2 regions of the Janthinobacterium sp. GW821-FHT03C10 genome follow, and region 1 is predicted to be linked to the other one. Evidence: predicted binding sites of a transcription regulator. Region 1 holds the regulator's gene; the other holds the start of a gene.

Region 1 (7,634 bases):
AGCAGCGTCATGACGGTGGTTTCCTTTACGACGTTCGTGGGCATCCTGTGGTGGACGTTCAGCCGCAGCAACAGCGACTTCGACGCGGCGGCGCGCCTGCCGTTCGCCGACGACGCGCTCGACTATCCGGCCGAGGCCGAAATGAACCTGGCGAAGGAGCGCAACCATGGCTGACTTTACCAATGGCTTCTGGAATATCTATGTCATCGTGCTGTCCCTGCTGGGCATCATCGGCTGCGGCGTGCTGCTGTACTCCCAGTCGAAAGTGAAAGTGGCCGCCGGCGCCCCCGCCGACGGCACCACGGGCCACGTGTGGGACGAGGACTTGAAGGAACTCAATACGCCGATGCCGCGCTGGTGGATGTGGCTGTTCTACATCACCATCGTCTTCGCGCTGGCCTACCTGTTCCTGTATCCGGGCCTGGGCAACTACGCCGGCAGCCTGGGCTGGAAATCGACGGGCCAGTACGAGGAAGAGCTGAAGAAGGCGGAAGCCGACTACGGTCCCCTGTTCAACAAGTACCTGAGCCAGGACTTGAAGACGGTGGCGGCCGATCCGCAGGCGCAAGCCATCGGCCAGCGTTTGTTCCTGACCTACTGCGCGCAATGCCACGGTTCGGATGCGCGCGGCAACAAGGGCTTCCCCAACCTGACGGACAAGGACTGGCTGTATGGCGGCGAACCCGACATCATCAAGACCACCATCATGCACGGCCGCAATGGGCAGATGCCGCCGATGGGCGCCGCGCTGGGCTCCGAAAAGGATGTCGAGAACGTGGCCCATTACGTGCTGAGCCTGTCCGGTTCCACCTCGGACCCCGTCAAGTCCGTGTTGGGCAAGGCCAAGTTTGGCGCCTGCATGGCCTGTCACGGCGCCGATGCGAAGGGCAACCAGATGCTCGGTGCGCCTAACCTGACGGACAAGGTGTGGCTGTACGGCGGCAGCGCCGATACCATCATGGAAACCGTGCGCAAGGGACGCAGCAACACCATGCCGGCCTTCAGCGATTTCCTCGGCGAATCCAAGGTACACGTGCTGTCGGCGTATGTCTGGAGCCTGTCGAATCCCCAGACGCCCGTGAAATGATGTAATGGAACCTCAAGTCATCAAGATGTATGCGGCCCGCGAGCAAATCTACCCTCGCGAGGCCAAAGGACGCTACGCTACCTGGCGATGGGTATGCGTATGGCTTACCCAGCTCGCGTTCTACGGCTTGCCGTGGTTGACCTGGAATGGCAGGCAAGCCCTGCTGTTCGATTTGACCACGCGCAAGTTCTACATTTTCGGCGTCGTGCTGTGGCCCCAGGATTTCATCTATCTGGCGGCCCTGCTGATCATCTGTGCGTATTTGTTGTTCCTCGTCACGGCCATTGCCGGGCGGGTATGGTGCGGCTTTTCTTGCCCGCAAACGGTATACACGGAAATCTTCCTGTGGGTCGAACGCCGCATCGAGGGCACGCGCAGCGCGCGCATGGCCCTCGACAGGCAGGGTCCCTCCGTGCGCAAGGCATTCAAGAAGACGGCCAAGCACCTGGTCTGGGGCGCCATCGCCCTGTGGACGGGCTTTACCTTTGTCGGCTACTTCACGCCGATCAAGGAACTGGCGCGCGAGGTGACCACCCTCAATTTCGGTCCCTGGGAATGGTTCTGGGTCTTGTTCTACAGCCTGGCAACCTACGGCAACGCAGGCTGGCTGCGCGAGCAGGTGTGCAAATACATGTGCCCCTACGCGCGCTTCCAGAGCGCCATGTTCGACCAGGACACGCTGATCATCACCTACGATGCCAAGCGCGGCGAACCACGCGGCGCCATGAGCAAGAAGGCTGGCAACAACGACAAGCTGGGCGACTGCATCGACTGCACCCTGTGCGTGCAGGTGTGTCCGACCGGCATCGATATCCGCAACGGCCTGCAGTATGAATGCATCGGCTGCGCCGCCTGCGTCGATGCCTGCAATACCGTGATGGACAAGGTCGAACGGCCGCGTGGCCTGATACGCTACAGCACCGACCATGCGATGGAAAACAACTTCAATTCGAAGCAGATCCGCCAGCGCGCCATGCGCCCGCGCGTGCTGATCTACACTTCCATCCTGGCCCTGATCATCATCGCCGTGTGTACTTCGCTGGCCCTGCGCACGCCGCTGAAAATGGACGTGATCCGCGACCGCGGTTCGATGGGACGCGAAGTGGAAGACGGCATGATCGAAAACGTCTACCGCCTGCAGATCATGAACACCTCCGAGCAAAGCCAGCATTTCAAAATCAGCGCATCCGGCTTGCCGGGCCTGACCTTGCTGACACGCGAGGAAGTGACGTTGCAGCCGACGGAAACGCTGGGCTGGCCGATCCGCCTGCGCGTGCCGCACGGCGTCGGCGAGAAGGGTTCGAACAAGATTGCAATCGAATTGCACTCGCTGGACGACCCGTCGCTGCACGTGCGCGAAAGCGCGGTCTTCATCGTGCCGCGCTAATGCAGGAAGGCCGGTCCCCGCATGGGGGCCGGCCATTTACACAGGAGAAATAGCATGTCCGACAGTCTGAAACTGCAAGCCCCCGTTGCCCCGTGGTACAAGCACCGCTGGCCATGGCTGCTGATGATCGGTCCCGGCCTGTCCGTGGTCGTCGGCAGCTTCATGGGTTATATCGCGTTTACACAACCCGATGCGCTGGTGGTGGGCGACTATTACAAGCAGGGCAAGGCCATCAACCAGGATTTGAAGCGCGACACGATCGCCAGCGACCTGGCCATGGATACGACCCTGGCGTATGACGTCGCCGCAGCGCGCCTGAGCGGTTCCGTGCACAGCTTCGGCAAGGCGTACCAGAGGCCTTTGCTGCTGCACCTGGCGCATGCGACCCTGCCGGAAAAGGATATCAAGCTGCTGGTGCAGCCCGATGCGGCCGGCAATTTTTCCGTGGCGCTGCCGATGCTCGAACGCAGCCGCTGGCAGGTGCTGGTGGAAAATGACAAGCGCGAGTGGCGCCTGTCCGGTATCTGGACCTGGCCGCTACAACGCAGCATCGCGCTGCACGCGGATGAAGAGCTATAACGTACAGCGCCGGGAAAAAACCGTAGCGAGCGGCAGTGATTTGTGGCTGAGAAGCGCAGCTGTGCTAGAGCACAGCGAGCATCGCAGGCCGCAAAGCGCGACGCGCAGTAGGTTTTGACGGTGCTGTTATTTGCAGACGTCCGTGCCGGCCGTAATGGCCTTCAATTTCGCCGGCTGCAGGATCTCGATCTCTCGGTTGGAGACGCGCAGCCAGCCTTCCTTCTTGAATTTCGACAATAAACGGCTGACGCTTTCGATGGTCAGGCCCAGGTAGTTGCCGATTTCCTCGCGCGACATGCGCAACTGGAATTTACTGCTCGAATAGCCGCGCGCTTCATAGCGCGACGCCAGGTTGACGATGAAGGCGGCAAAGCGCTGCGTCGCCTGCATATTGCCCAGCAACAGCATCACGCTTTGCTCGCGCGTGATTTCCTGGCTCATCATGCGGTGGAAATGGCGCAGCAGGGTCGGCATGTTGCCCAGCAATTGTTCCAGGCTGGAAAACGGGATTTCACACACTTCGCTGTCTTCCAGGGCCACCGCATTACAGTGGTGGCGGTCGGCGCTGATGGCGTCCATGCCCAGCAGTTCGCCAGCCATCTGGAAACCCGTCACCTGCTCTTCGCCGCCCGGATTGATCTGGTAGGTCTTGAAGTGGCCCAGGCGGATCGCGTACAGGTTCTGGAACGAGTCGCCGATGCGGAACAGCGAGGCGCCGCGCACGATCTTGCGGCGGCGGCCGATGATCTGGTCCAGCCTGTCCATGTCGCCCACATCGAGGCCCATCGGCAGGCACAATTGATGCATGCTGCAGGTCGAGCATCGCGCACGCAACGCTTCCACGGTCACTGTGGGCAAGGTTGGAGTGAGTAGCGCTTCAGTCATGTCGGTACCTTTTAGAAAATGCAACAACAAGTTTACTGCATACAGGGTTGCCGTGTGCCAATTTCACCGCAATTTCACCGAATAAACGACGTCCCGCCTTTAATTATATGGCAACATCGTCAAAAGCCCATGCGGAGAGGGCAATTTGCGTGGCGGCGCTTGCCAAGCTGGGGTATTGATAGGAAAATTCCTGACAGCATTATTTGCCGCCTGTGCCGCCCGGTACTGAAAAGGAAATCATGAAGCCTCTCGGCATCAAAGCAAAAGTCGCGCTGGCCACCAGCCTGACCTCGATCGCCATGATCGCGCTGGTCACCATGATCCAGGTGCAGCACATGCGCGACGATTTCACCCGGGTACTGCTGAGCCAGCAGTCGTCCCTGATCAGCCGCACCGCCGCCGAGCTCGACGACAAGCTGGGGATGCTGCTGCAGATCGTCACCCTGACGGCCCGGCAGCAGCCGCCGGAACTGATCGCCCAGCCCGCCCAGTTGCGCGAATACTATTCGCGCCGCTCGATGCTGGTGCTGTTCGACGACGTGCTGGTGCTCGACGCGCACGGCGCCGTCGTGGCCGACATGCCGGAAGTGGCGGGGCGCGCCGGCATCAACGTCGCCGAGCGCGAGTATTTCCAGACCGTGCTGCGCACGCGCCAGCCCATGATCACCGAGCCGATGCTGGGCAAATCGAGCGGCATGCCCATCGTGCAGATGGTGGCGCCCGTGCTGGCCGCCGACGGCCAGGTGGCCGGCGTGGTGATCGGCGTGCTGCGCCTGTACAAGGACAACCTGCTGGGGCGTTTGCGCTCGGAAAAGATCGGCAAGAGCGGCTATTACTTCATCCTCACGCGCGGCGCCGTGCCGCGCTACGTGCTGCACCCCGATACCAGCCGTTTGCTGCAGCCGCGCCTGCCGAACGCCAACCTGACGACCACTCAGCTGCTGAAGGACGATGGCGAAGGCAGCATGGTCAGCACCAACAGCCGCGGCATCACGGCCGTCAACAGCTTCAAGCGCCTGAAATCGGTGAACTGGCTGCTGGCCGCCTCGCTGCCCCTCGACGACGCCTTCGAACCGTTCGACGGCGTGCTGTACCGGCTGGTGCTGTGGAGCATCCTCGCCTCGCTGCTGGCCGCAGCCGTGCTGGGCTGGGTCACCGTACGCCTGCTGTCGCCCCTGGTGCGCCTGCGCGACACCCTGCAGGCGCTGCGCACCAGCGGCAGCCGTTTCACCCCCGTTCCCGTGCAGCAGCGCGACGAGATCGGCGAGCTGACGGAAGCCTTCAACGGCCTGATGAGCGAACGCGACCGGCTGCAGCAGGAACTCGAATCGCGCGCGGCGGAGCTGGAACAGGAGCGCGACCGGGCCGAGGCGGCCAACCGCGCGAAGAGCGATTTCGTGGCCAACATGAGCCATGAAATCCGCACGCCCCTCAATGCCGTGCTGGGCATGGTGTATTTGCTGGGCAATACCAAGCTCGATACGGAACAGCGCAAGTATCTGACCATGGTGCGCGTGGCGGGCCAGTCGCTGCTGGGCATCCTCAACGACGTGCTCGATTATTCGAAGATCGAGGCGCGCCGCATGGAATTGTCGCCCGTCGAATTCGACCTCGACGAGGTCATGAACACGCTGGCCACGACGATGACCATGAATGCGGGCGAAAAGGAGCTGGAACTGGCGATTGCCGTCGAGCCCGATGTGCCGCGCCGCCTCGTGGGCGACGCCCAGCGGCTGCAGCAAATCCTCGTCAACCTGGCCGGCAACGCCATCAAGTTTACCGAGAGCGGCGAAGTGGTGGTGGCCGTCAGCCTGGCCGAGAAAGAGAACGGGCGCGCCTGGCTACGCTTCGAAGTGCGCGACACGGGCATCGGCATGACGGAACTGCAGCAACAGCAGCTGTTTGCCGCGTTTTCGCAGGGCGACCAGAGCATCACGCGGCGCTTCGGCGGCACGGGCCTGGGCCTGGCCATCAGCAAACAGCTGATCCACATGATGGGCGGCGACATCGCCGTCGCCAGCAGCGAAGGCAAGGGCAGCCGCTTCTGGTTCAGCGTGCCGTTCGACATGCTGGCGCAGCCGGCCGAAACGCGGCGCACGCCCACCCTGGGCCAGCTGCGCCTGCTGGTGGCCGACGACAACCGCACCACGCGCGAACTGATCGTCAAGCTGATCGAGGCATGGGGCTGGCTGGCCGACGAAGTGGACTCCGGCTTTGCCGCCATCGAACTGTACCGCGAACGCCTGGCGCAGCAGCAACCGTACGACGTGGTGCTGGCCGACTGGCACATGCCCGTGATGGACGGCCTGGCCACGGCCAAGGCCATCCGCCAGGCGGCCGCCGGCCAGCGCCAGCCCATCGTGGTGATGGTCAACGCCTTCGCCCGCAACCACCTGGAGGAAATCTCCAGCGCGGCCGAGGCCGACGTCGTGCTGATGAAACCGATCACGGGCTCGAGCCTGTTCGATGCCCTGCACCAGGCGCTGATTGCCAAGCACGACGGCGGCGAGCAGCGCATCCTGCACCAGCCGCTGGGCACGGAGCTGGCCGGCGTGCATTTCCTGCTGGTGGAAGACAACCATCTGAACCAGGCCGTGGCGCGCGGCATCCTCGAACACATGGGCGCCACCCTGGACGTGGTGGGCGACGGCTTGCAAGCCGTGGAACGGCTGCGCACGGAAGCGCTGCGCTACGACATCGTGCTGATGGACATGCAGATGCCCGTCATGGACGGCTTCAGCGCCACCCACATTATCCGCACGGAACTGCGCTTGAACCTGCCCGTGATCGCCATGACGGCCGGCGTGCTGGCGTCCGAGCGCGAACGCTGCATGACGGCCGGCATCAGCGATTTCATCGCCAAGCCCGTGGTGGTGGAAGAGATGATGGAAGTCATCCTGCGCCACCTGCCCAAGCGCCCGCCAGTGCAGACGGCAGGGCCGGCGCCCGTTGCCGATGAGGAAGTGTTTTCCATGGCGCCGCTGATGCGCGTGATGGGGCGCGACGCGAAAGGGCGCGGCGTGCTGCGGCGCATGGTGGAAGACGCGCTGAACAAGGGCATGACGCCCGTGCGCGACGCCGAAACGGCGTTGCAGGCGGGCCGCCACAGCGACGTGGCGCGCATCCTGCACGGCGTGCGCGGCTCCGTCGGCACCCTGGGCACGAAACGCCTGATCCGCGCCGCCTTCGCCACCGAGGAAGCCATCGATGCGGGCCGGCTCGACGAGGTGCCGGCGCTGCTGGCGCAGACGGCGCAGGAGCTGGAACAGGCGCTGGCGGCGGCAGCGGATTGGTTGTCCAGGCTGAAAGATTAAGCCTGCAACGTAAAACCGGGGTCAGACCCCGGAACCTTGTCGGATTACGCGCTTGCGCGCTAATCCGACCTACCCCATTTACGCCGGCACGCCCAGGATCACGCTGGAGGCCTTGAAAATCGCCGTCACCTTGCTGCCGATCTCAATACCCAGCTCGGTGCTGCTCTGATTGGTGATGATGGCGGCGATGGTGCCGCCGCGCGGCAAGTCCAGCACCACTTCCGTGTTCACGGCGCCCGTCTGCACGCGCGTCACCAGCCCGGCCAGCTGGTTGCGCGCGGAGAAGCGCGCCCCTGCGCTGTCGGCCACGAGGATGATCGACGACGCCTTGATCAGCGCAAACGCTTCCGCGCCCGGCACCAGGCCCAGGCTGGCGCTGCTG
Region 2 (7,634 bases), on a different contig from region 1:
CCCGTACACGGGCGCCACCCAGCCGGCGCTGGCGGGCGCGGCATTTTTCGAGTGGACGGAATCGCTGCACCGCTGGCTGCTGCTGCCGCGCGATCCGGGCCGGCAAGTGGCGGGCGCGCTGGCCCTGTGCCTGCTGGGCCTGGCACTCTCCGGCCTGTACCTGCGCTGGCCCCGCCGCCCGCTGGACTGGCGCACGTGGCTGACCTTCGATCCTGCATTAAAAGGCCGCCCCTTCCTGTGGAATCTGCACGCCGTGGCCGGCACCTGGTGCCTGGTCGTCTATGTGGCGCTGACCCTGACGGGCATTTACTGGAGCTATGACGTAGTGCGCGACAATATCGACGCCTGGGCCGGCAAGCCCCCGCGCACGGCGCAGGCGCCCGCGAAAAAGGGTTCAGCTAAGAAAGATGCACCGCCCGTCGACGTCAGTCTGGCCTGGAGCAGCTTCCAGCGGCACGCCCCCGGCTGGACCCTGGCCACGGTGCGCCTGCCCGTGCGCCCCGGCGAAGCCGTGCAATTCACGTGGCTGGCCAGCGATGCGCCGCACGAACGGGCGCGCAGCCGCATGAGCATTGCGCCGGCCGACGGCACGCGCACAGAAAACGAGCCGTACAGCCAGCAGGCGCTGGGGCCGCGCCTCGTCAACATCATTTATCCGCTGCACATGGGCACGTATTTTGGCTTGCCCGGCCGCATCATCGTCACCCTGGCCAGCCTGGGCCTGCCCCTGTTTGCCGTCACGGGCTGGATGCTGTACCTGGGCCGCCGCAAGGCCAAGCGGGCCGTGCAGGCGCAGCGCGCGCTGCTGGGCGCCGGCGCGCCGGGCAAGACGGACACGGACTTGCCCACCCTGGTGGCCTACGCCAGCCAGTCGGGACAGGCCGAGCGCCTGGCTTTGGCAAGCGCGCGCGCCCTCCAGCAGGCGGGCGTGGCCGTCGACGTGCAGTCGCTGGAGCAGCTTGATCCCGCGCAATTGCGCCAGTATGAACGGGCACTGATCGTCGCCAGCACCTTTGGCGAAGGCGAGGCGCCGGACGGCACGCGCCGCTTCGCGCGCCTGCTGCAAGCCACCCCGGGTGCGCCGCTGGCGGGCCTGGACTTCGGCATGCTGGCCCTGGGCGACCGCCACTACAGCGCCTTCTGCGGCTTTGGCCATGCGCTGGCGCAACAATTGCAGGCGCTGGGCGCCACGCCTATGTTTCCGCTGATCGAAGTGGACAAGCACGATCCCGCCGCCCTGGCCGCCTGGTCGCAAGCGCTGGCCCGCTGCAGCGGCAGCGCCATCGATGCCATCGGCGTGCAGGAAGAGGCATCGTATGCAGAGTGGCGCCTGGCGCGCCGCGTGCTGCTGAACCCGGGCAGCCTGGGCGGCGAACTGCATGAAATCACCTTGACGGGTCCGGTCGATGCCAGCTGGGAAGCGGGCGCGCTGGCGGAAATCATCGGGTGCAACGCGGATGGCAGTGAGGGCGACGCGCAAGGTGAGCACAAAGCCCCGCATGCGCCGCGCAGCTATTCGCTCGCGTCGCTGCCGTCCGATGGCGAACTGCAATTGCTGGTGCGCCAGGAACGCCACGCGGGCGGCGAAAACGGGGGCTACGGCGTCTGTTCCGGCTGGCTCACGCGCTTCGCGCCGCTGGGCAGTCCCATCCGCCTGCGCCTGCAAGCCAATCCTGCCTTCGCGCCCGCCCTGGTCGACGTGCCCTGCATTTATATCGGCAACGGTTCCGGCCTGGCCGGCCTGCGGGCACACCTGCGCGCGCGCCAGCGGGCGGGGCTGGCCCGCAACTGGCTGCTGTTCGGCGAGCGCCAGCAAGCTTTTGACAGCGTCTGTGGCGAAGAGTTGCAAGGCTGGCTGGACGCTGGCCACCTGGCGCGCCTGGACCTGGTCTTTTCGCGCGACGGCAACGATGGCGGCAAACGCGAATACGTGCAGGACCGCCTGCGCGCCAACGTCGGCGAGCTGCGCGGCTGGCTGGCGCAAGGCGCCATCGTCTACGTGTGCGGCAGCCTGCAAGGCATGGCGACGGGAATCGATGCTGTACTGCAAGAAGTGCTGGGCCAGGACGGCCTCGACGCCCTGCTGGCGGCCGGACGCTACCGCCGCGACGTGTATTGATCTGCATCAGCCCGCCGCCGGCACCGCCCGGCTATGTGGGCAGGCGCACGGTCATGGCCAGCCATCGGACTACAGTGGGGGCATCGCGGCATGGCAACATGCGCGCCGCCCCACCCACTGTCTGCGAGGCTAGCCATGAAAAACCCCTGGATGAGCATGTACCTGAGCGCCGCCAACCGCATCGCCAACACGGCGCGCGGCCATGCGACGGCCGCCGTCAAGCGCGAGGCGGCGAAAAATACGCGGCAATTGACGCAAGTGTGGTTCGATTCCTTCCTGCCTCCCGCGGGCAAGCCACGGCGCAGCCGCAAGGCAAAATAAGAGCCGTCACGATCGGCAACTGGTGCAGTGCATCACAGCAGCTAGTTGAAGTTTCAATCAGATGAACTAAACTGCAAGCATGGTAGTACACAAGAAGTGACCGGCAGGCGCCGCATCCCCGCGCCGCCGCCGGGACACCGGGAGACGACCATGTTGACGCTCAAAGTGCTGCTCTGCCTTGCCTTGTCGGCCCTGATGCTCGTGCCCCTCGTGCTGAGGGATGCGATGCAGACGTCGGCCGGGCAGCAGATGCAGGTGCCGAATGTGGATGCGCAGGGCATGTGGGCCCACTGGCCCAAGCAGTAATACGCGCGGCTGAGGGCAGTTGAACAAGCGCGCCGCTGGCTGCGTTGCTTTGACTTGCCGTACTAGCGTACTGTCTGCGTCAAAGACGCCTTGCCGGCGGCGTTTTTCAGCGGCGCCCGCTAGTGGTGTTCAGCGTTAAAAACCGCTTTGTTGCGGGTGGGAATTTGTTCTCTTCGCCGGCGGCTTTCCTGATCCCCTCTTCAGCATACTTTGATCCAGATCATGGATTTCGCCCTTCGCTGCGTCCACACTGGAACAGTCCGCTTCGCACCGCGACGGACTTAACCGGGGGTATCGGCATGGGTAACTCGCATTGGAAGGATGAGATGGCGCTGGGCGTTCCCGTCATCGACGAGGCGCATGAGGCGCTGTTTCAGGAGCTGGCGCGGCTGGGGCAGTTGAGCGACCAGCATTTCAGCGTGGCGTTCCGCGAGTTGATTGCGGCAGTCGAACGCGATTTCCGCGAGGAAGAGGATTTGATGGAACAAATCGGCTTTCCCTCGCTGGCGAATCACCGCGAACAGCATGCGCGCGTGCTCAGCGGCTTGCACCATGCCTGGGCCGCCGTTGATGAAGGCGACCTGGAACAGGGGCGCCATGCGCTGTCGCTGTTGCCGCAATGGCTGATCTTCCACCAGGCCACCATGGACCTGGCCCTGGCGGCGGCGCTGGAACTGGTGCAGCGCCAGCCTAACTAGCAGTTAATTACAGCAACAGCACCGTCGCCTGCTCGGGCAAGACCACGCGGTAGTGTCCCGGATATTTGTCTTCGCCGTCGAAAATCTTGCAAAACACGGGCTGGTTGATGTCGTTGACGGCCGCCTCGTTCATGGGCAGGGTGGCGATCAGCTGTTCGCCATCCATCAACTGCAAGGCGCTGCCCCGCTCGGCCGCGCAAAAGGCCAGCGCTTGCACGTCGCTGGCGAACGGCCGCTTGTACCACGGCGTAATGGCCCGCACGGCACGGCGGGCGTCGTGCAGGACTTGCCCCACGCGCGTGACGTTCCAGGCATCGCGCGCCACGGACGGCTGCAGCACGATATTGGCCGTCAGTTCGCCCCTGCCCTTGTTCACCAAAAACGTGCCATCCTGCGCGGCGATATCATCGTTGAGCGGCACGACAAACACGCCGCCGGCCGACACCTTGACCGGCACGGGGGCGCCATTGCCTTGCAAGGCCACGCGCACGTCGTCGATGGTGGCGCTCAGCTTGGCAGGAATCAGGCGCAGGGCCATGACCACGCTGCCGCTCGACACTTGCCACACTTTCCGGGCCGTCAGATAACTGTCGCGGTAAGCCGTGAAACGCACCCGCGGCGCCTTGGCGTCGCTGCTGGCCGTGATCGTCACCGTCTGCGATGGCAGGGCTTCCTCTGCGCTCACCGCCGGCGCTGGCGCAGCGGGCGTGGCCGGCGCAAGGGGGGGCGGAACGACTGCGGCGGCGGGCGGCGCGCTGGCGCTCTGCAGCGGCGCGGGCACGGCCGGCGGCGCGTGTTCCTGGGCCTGGCCCAGCGACACGACACACAACCATCCGGCACAGGCGATCCATGTACGCATGCATTTCTTTCATTAAGGAAAATATTTTGTCAGCGCCTGCATTATCGCAGAAGGCCGGACGATGCGCCGCCCTTGGGCTGCCTGCGCTCCGCCGCCTGCACTATTTTGGTGCGCGCGCTTGATTATTTGGCAAATACCCATTATATTGATAATGATTCTTATTCACAAATCATGACTGGAATCATGCACGACCTTTCCGCCGCCATGCGCGGGCGGAACTGCTATCCGAGCCAGATCCCGGGCCAGCGTCACGCCATCCCCCCAGCCACTGCGCCACTCGCCAGACGAGATAGGAACCCTCACGACTAAAAATACACCAGGAAAATAATGCAATCGACCACCGTCCTCTCTTCTTCGCGCCTGCCCGCCTTGCGCCCCCTGCCCCATCTACTACACATCAGTCTGCTCACCCTTGCCGCTGGCGTGGCCCTGCCCGCACTGGCCGCCGACGCCGCCCCGGCTGACGTGACCATGCCCGCCGTCACCGTGCTGGGCCAGTCAATGGCCACCACGGAAGGCACGCAGTCGTACACGGCTGGCGAAGCCCGCAGCGCCACGCGCATGGACCTGTCGCTGCGCGAGACGCCGCAGTCGGTCAGCGTCATCACGCGCCAGCTGCTCGACGACCTGGGCGCCGTGCGGCTGGACCAGGCGCTGGCGCAGACGACGGGCATCCAGGTGGGCCAGAACGACACGGAGCGCACGACGTTTTATGCGCGCGGCTTCGGCATCAACAATATCCAGATCGACGGCATGGCGCGCGGCGGCAATGCGCCGCTGCAAGACACGATTTTGTACGACCGCATCGAGGTCGTGCGCGGCGCCACCGGCCTGATGGGTGGCACGGGCGACCCGTCGGCCACCATCAACATGATACGCAAGCGGCCGGGGAAGGAATTCCAGGCCAGCGCCGGTCTCATCATGGGACGCTGGGATGATCAGCGCGTCGAGGCCGACCTCTCCACGCCGCTCAACGCCGATGGCAGCGTGCGCGCGCGCACGGCCCTGGCCTGGCAAAAACGCGATTCCTACCTGGACATGTATCACGAACGCAAGACGGTCGGCATGCTCATCGTCGAGGCGGACGTGCGCCCCGGCACCCTGCTGACGGCGGGCGTCGACTTCCAGGACAACAAGCCCACGGGCGCCACCTGGGGCGCCGTGCCCTACTGGAATGCGGATGGCAGCCTGGCGAACTTGCCGCGCAACACCAGCCTCACGACGCCATGGAGCACCTGGGCCAACAAGCAGCACACCATCTTCACCTCGCTGGACCAGCACCTGCCCGGCAACTGGAATCTGCATCTCGGTTATGCGCGCACGGAAAGCACGAACCGCACCACCGTCGCCTATGCGGGCGCGGGTCATCCCGACCCGGCCACGGGCGAAGGCATGCGTCTGTGGACGGGCGCCTATGGCCCGGGCAAGAACACGGGCGACAATTTCGACGTCTACGCCAGCGGCCCCTTCACCTTGCTGGGGCGCAAGCATACGGCCATCGCCGGCTGGAACGGCGGCAACCAGCGCGCCCGCTCGCTGGGCGGCGAGGCGGAAATCAATTACCCGAACTTCGTCCCCGATTACCGCAGCTGGACGGGCAACATTCCCCGCCCCGTGTTTCATCCGGACGGCTCGCACACGGAAACCGTGACGCGCCTGGCGGGCGGCTACGTGGCCACGCGCTTGAGCCTGGCCGACCCGCTGCACCTGATCATCGGCGCGCGCAGCAGCACTTACCGCACGGATACGCGCAACTACGATACGCGGGGCGTGCACACGGACAATAGCGACTTTGCCGAAACGCGCAATGAAGTCACGCCCTACGTGGGCGCCGTGTTCGATATCAACAAGCAATATTCCGCGTATGCCAGCTTCACGCAGCTGTTCAACCCGCAAACGAGCAAGGACCGCAACAACAAGTTCCTGCCGCCGGAAACGGGCGACAATGCGGAACTGGGTATCAAGGGCGAATTTTATGAGGGCAAGCTGAATGCGTCGGCCGCCCTGTTCCACACGAAGAAAAAGAACCTGGCGGAACTCGACCGCAGCGTGCCGCCCGGCTTCCTGCTGCCCGACGGCGGCCAGGCCATGGTGGCCAATGGCAAGGGCGTGACGGCCAAGGGCGTGGAATTCGACGTCTCCGGCCAGTTGACTCCCGCCTGGGAAGCGAGCGGCGGCTATACCTATCTGCACGCGGCCGAGGCCGATGGCCGCCGCGCCGCCACCACGCAGCCGCGCCATTTGCTGCGCCTGGCCACCAGCTACCGCTTCGACGGCCGCCTGGCTGGCCTGAGGGCGGGCGCCAGCATGACGGCGCAAAGCGCCACCTACAGCGAATCGTGGTACGGCCGTCCGCCATCGGGAACCATCACCAACATCCCGCAAGCGGGCTATGCACTGGTCAACGCCATGGCCAGCTATGCCATCAACCGCCACGCCAGCGTACAGCTGAACGTGAATAACTTGCTCGATAAAAAGTACTACCGCAACGTGGGCTTCTTCGACGGCGTCTTCTGGGGCGAACCGCGCAACATCAGCCTGGCCGTGCGCACGGCGTTTTAAAGAATCGTAGCAGCATCGCCGGCACGGCGGATGCGGCCCTGTCCGCCGTGCCCGCCGTGCCTTGAATGGCAATGGCTTGCGCGATAGCGCATGCATTGATATGGAATAGAAATAGCCGGCAATCATCCTGCAGACGTGCCCACGTTGATAATTTTTTGATATTATCAAAAATTTAAAACAGGGATATCTGATGAAGATGAAAGAGACGATTATCTGGACGGCGCTGGCGACGTTATGCGCCAGCGTACTGCCCCTGGTTTCCGCAAACGGGGCGACGCCACCTTGCACGAACTGCTTTGAAAAACGCTGGATTTATTACGGCGGCAATATTACGGCGGCAGCTTCCACAGCTGATGCCAGTTTCAACAAAGTCATCGAACTGATACATCTGGCCAAGGCAGAAGGCTATAACGGCATCGCGCTCAATGCGGGTGGCAGCGGGTCCTATGTAGCCATGCTCAATCCCGCCACGGCGGCCAGATATCCGAATTACTTCCCCAATTTCGCCCTGGTGCTACAAGCGGCCAAGGATAACGGCATCGAATTGATACCGGTCGGCGGCGGTCCGGAAGTCCCCGTTAGCGCCGCGCCCGACTTGATCGAGGCCTTGCCGACCATCGATACGCCGTTCATCGTGCAAGGCAGGCGCGCGGTGCCTGTCGGCATGTCGGTCATCGACGATCCCGGTTTTGAAAACAACAGCCCGGCATGGGAATTGTTTGAAAAAACGGTAGGCAACAGCGTTGTCGACAATACGGTCGCGCACACG

The links. Region 1 encodes FNR, which switches genes on or off when oxygen is low (the NO sensors DNR and NnrR bind a similar motif). Its sites were predicted from a motif close to TTGATNNNNATCAA; they were not measured.
Region 2: AC07VH_RS12945 (bacteriohemerythrin) is a predicted target of FNR. The motif match lies at 2,957-2,970, and genes of this name have one in related genera.

What each region holds. Positions count from the first base shown of each region.
Region 1 covers NZ_JBWKUN010000005.1:66,658-74,291, forward strand. Annotated here, with positions in the region: gene AC07VH_RS17390 (cbb3-type cytochrome oxidase subunit 3) at 1-174, shown strand, start outside; gene ccoP (cytochrome-c oxidase, cbb3-type subunit III) at 167-1,087, shown strand; gene ccoG (cytochrome c oxidase accessory protein CcoG) at 1,092-2,474, shown strand; gene AC07VH_RS17405 (FixH family protein) at 2,529-3,053, shown strand; gene fnr (fumarate/nitrate reduction transcriptional regulator Fnr) at 3,180-3,938, opposite strand; gene AC07VH_RS17415 (response regulator) at 4,178-7,252, shown strand; gene AC07VH_RS17420 (TOBE domain-containing protein) at 7,331-7,634, opposite strand, start outside.
Region 2 covers NZ_JBWKUN010000003.1:383,476-391,109, reverse strand. Annotated here, with positions in the region: gene AC07VH_RS12960 (PepSY domain-containing protein) at 1-2,119, shown strand, start outside; gene AC07VH_RS12955 (hypothetical protein) at 2,255-2,440, shown strand; gene AC07VH_RS12950 (hypothetical protein) at 2,591-2,746, shown strand; gene AC07VH_RS12945 (bacteriohemerythrin) at 3,046-3,444, shown strand; gene AC07VH_RS12940 (hypothetical protein) at 3,452-4,303, opposite strand; gene AC07VH_RS12935 (TonB-dependent siderophore receptor) at 4,631-6,865, shown strand; gene AC07VH_RS12930 (carbohydrate binding domain-containing protein) at 7,056-7,634, shown strand, end outside.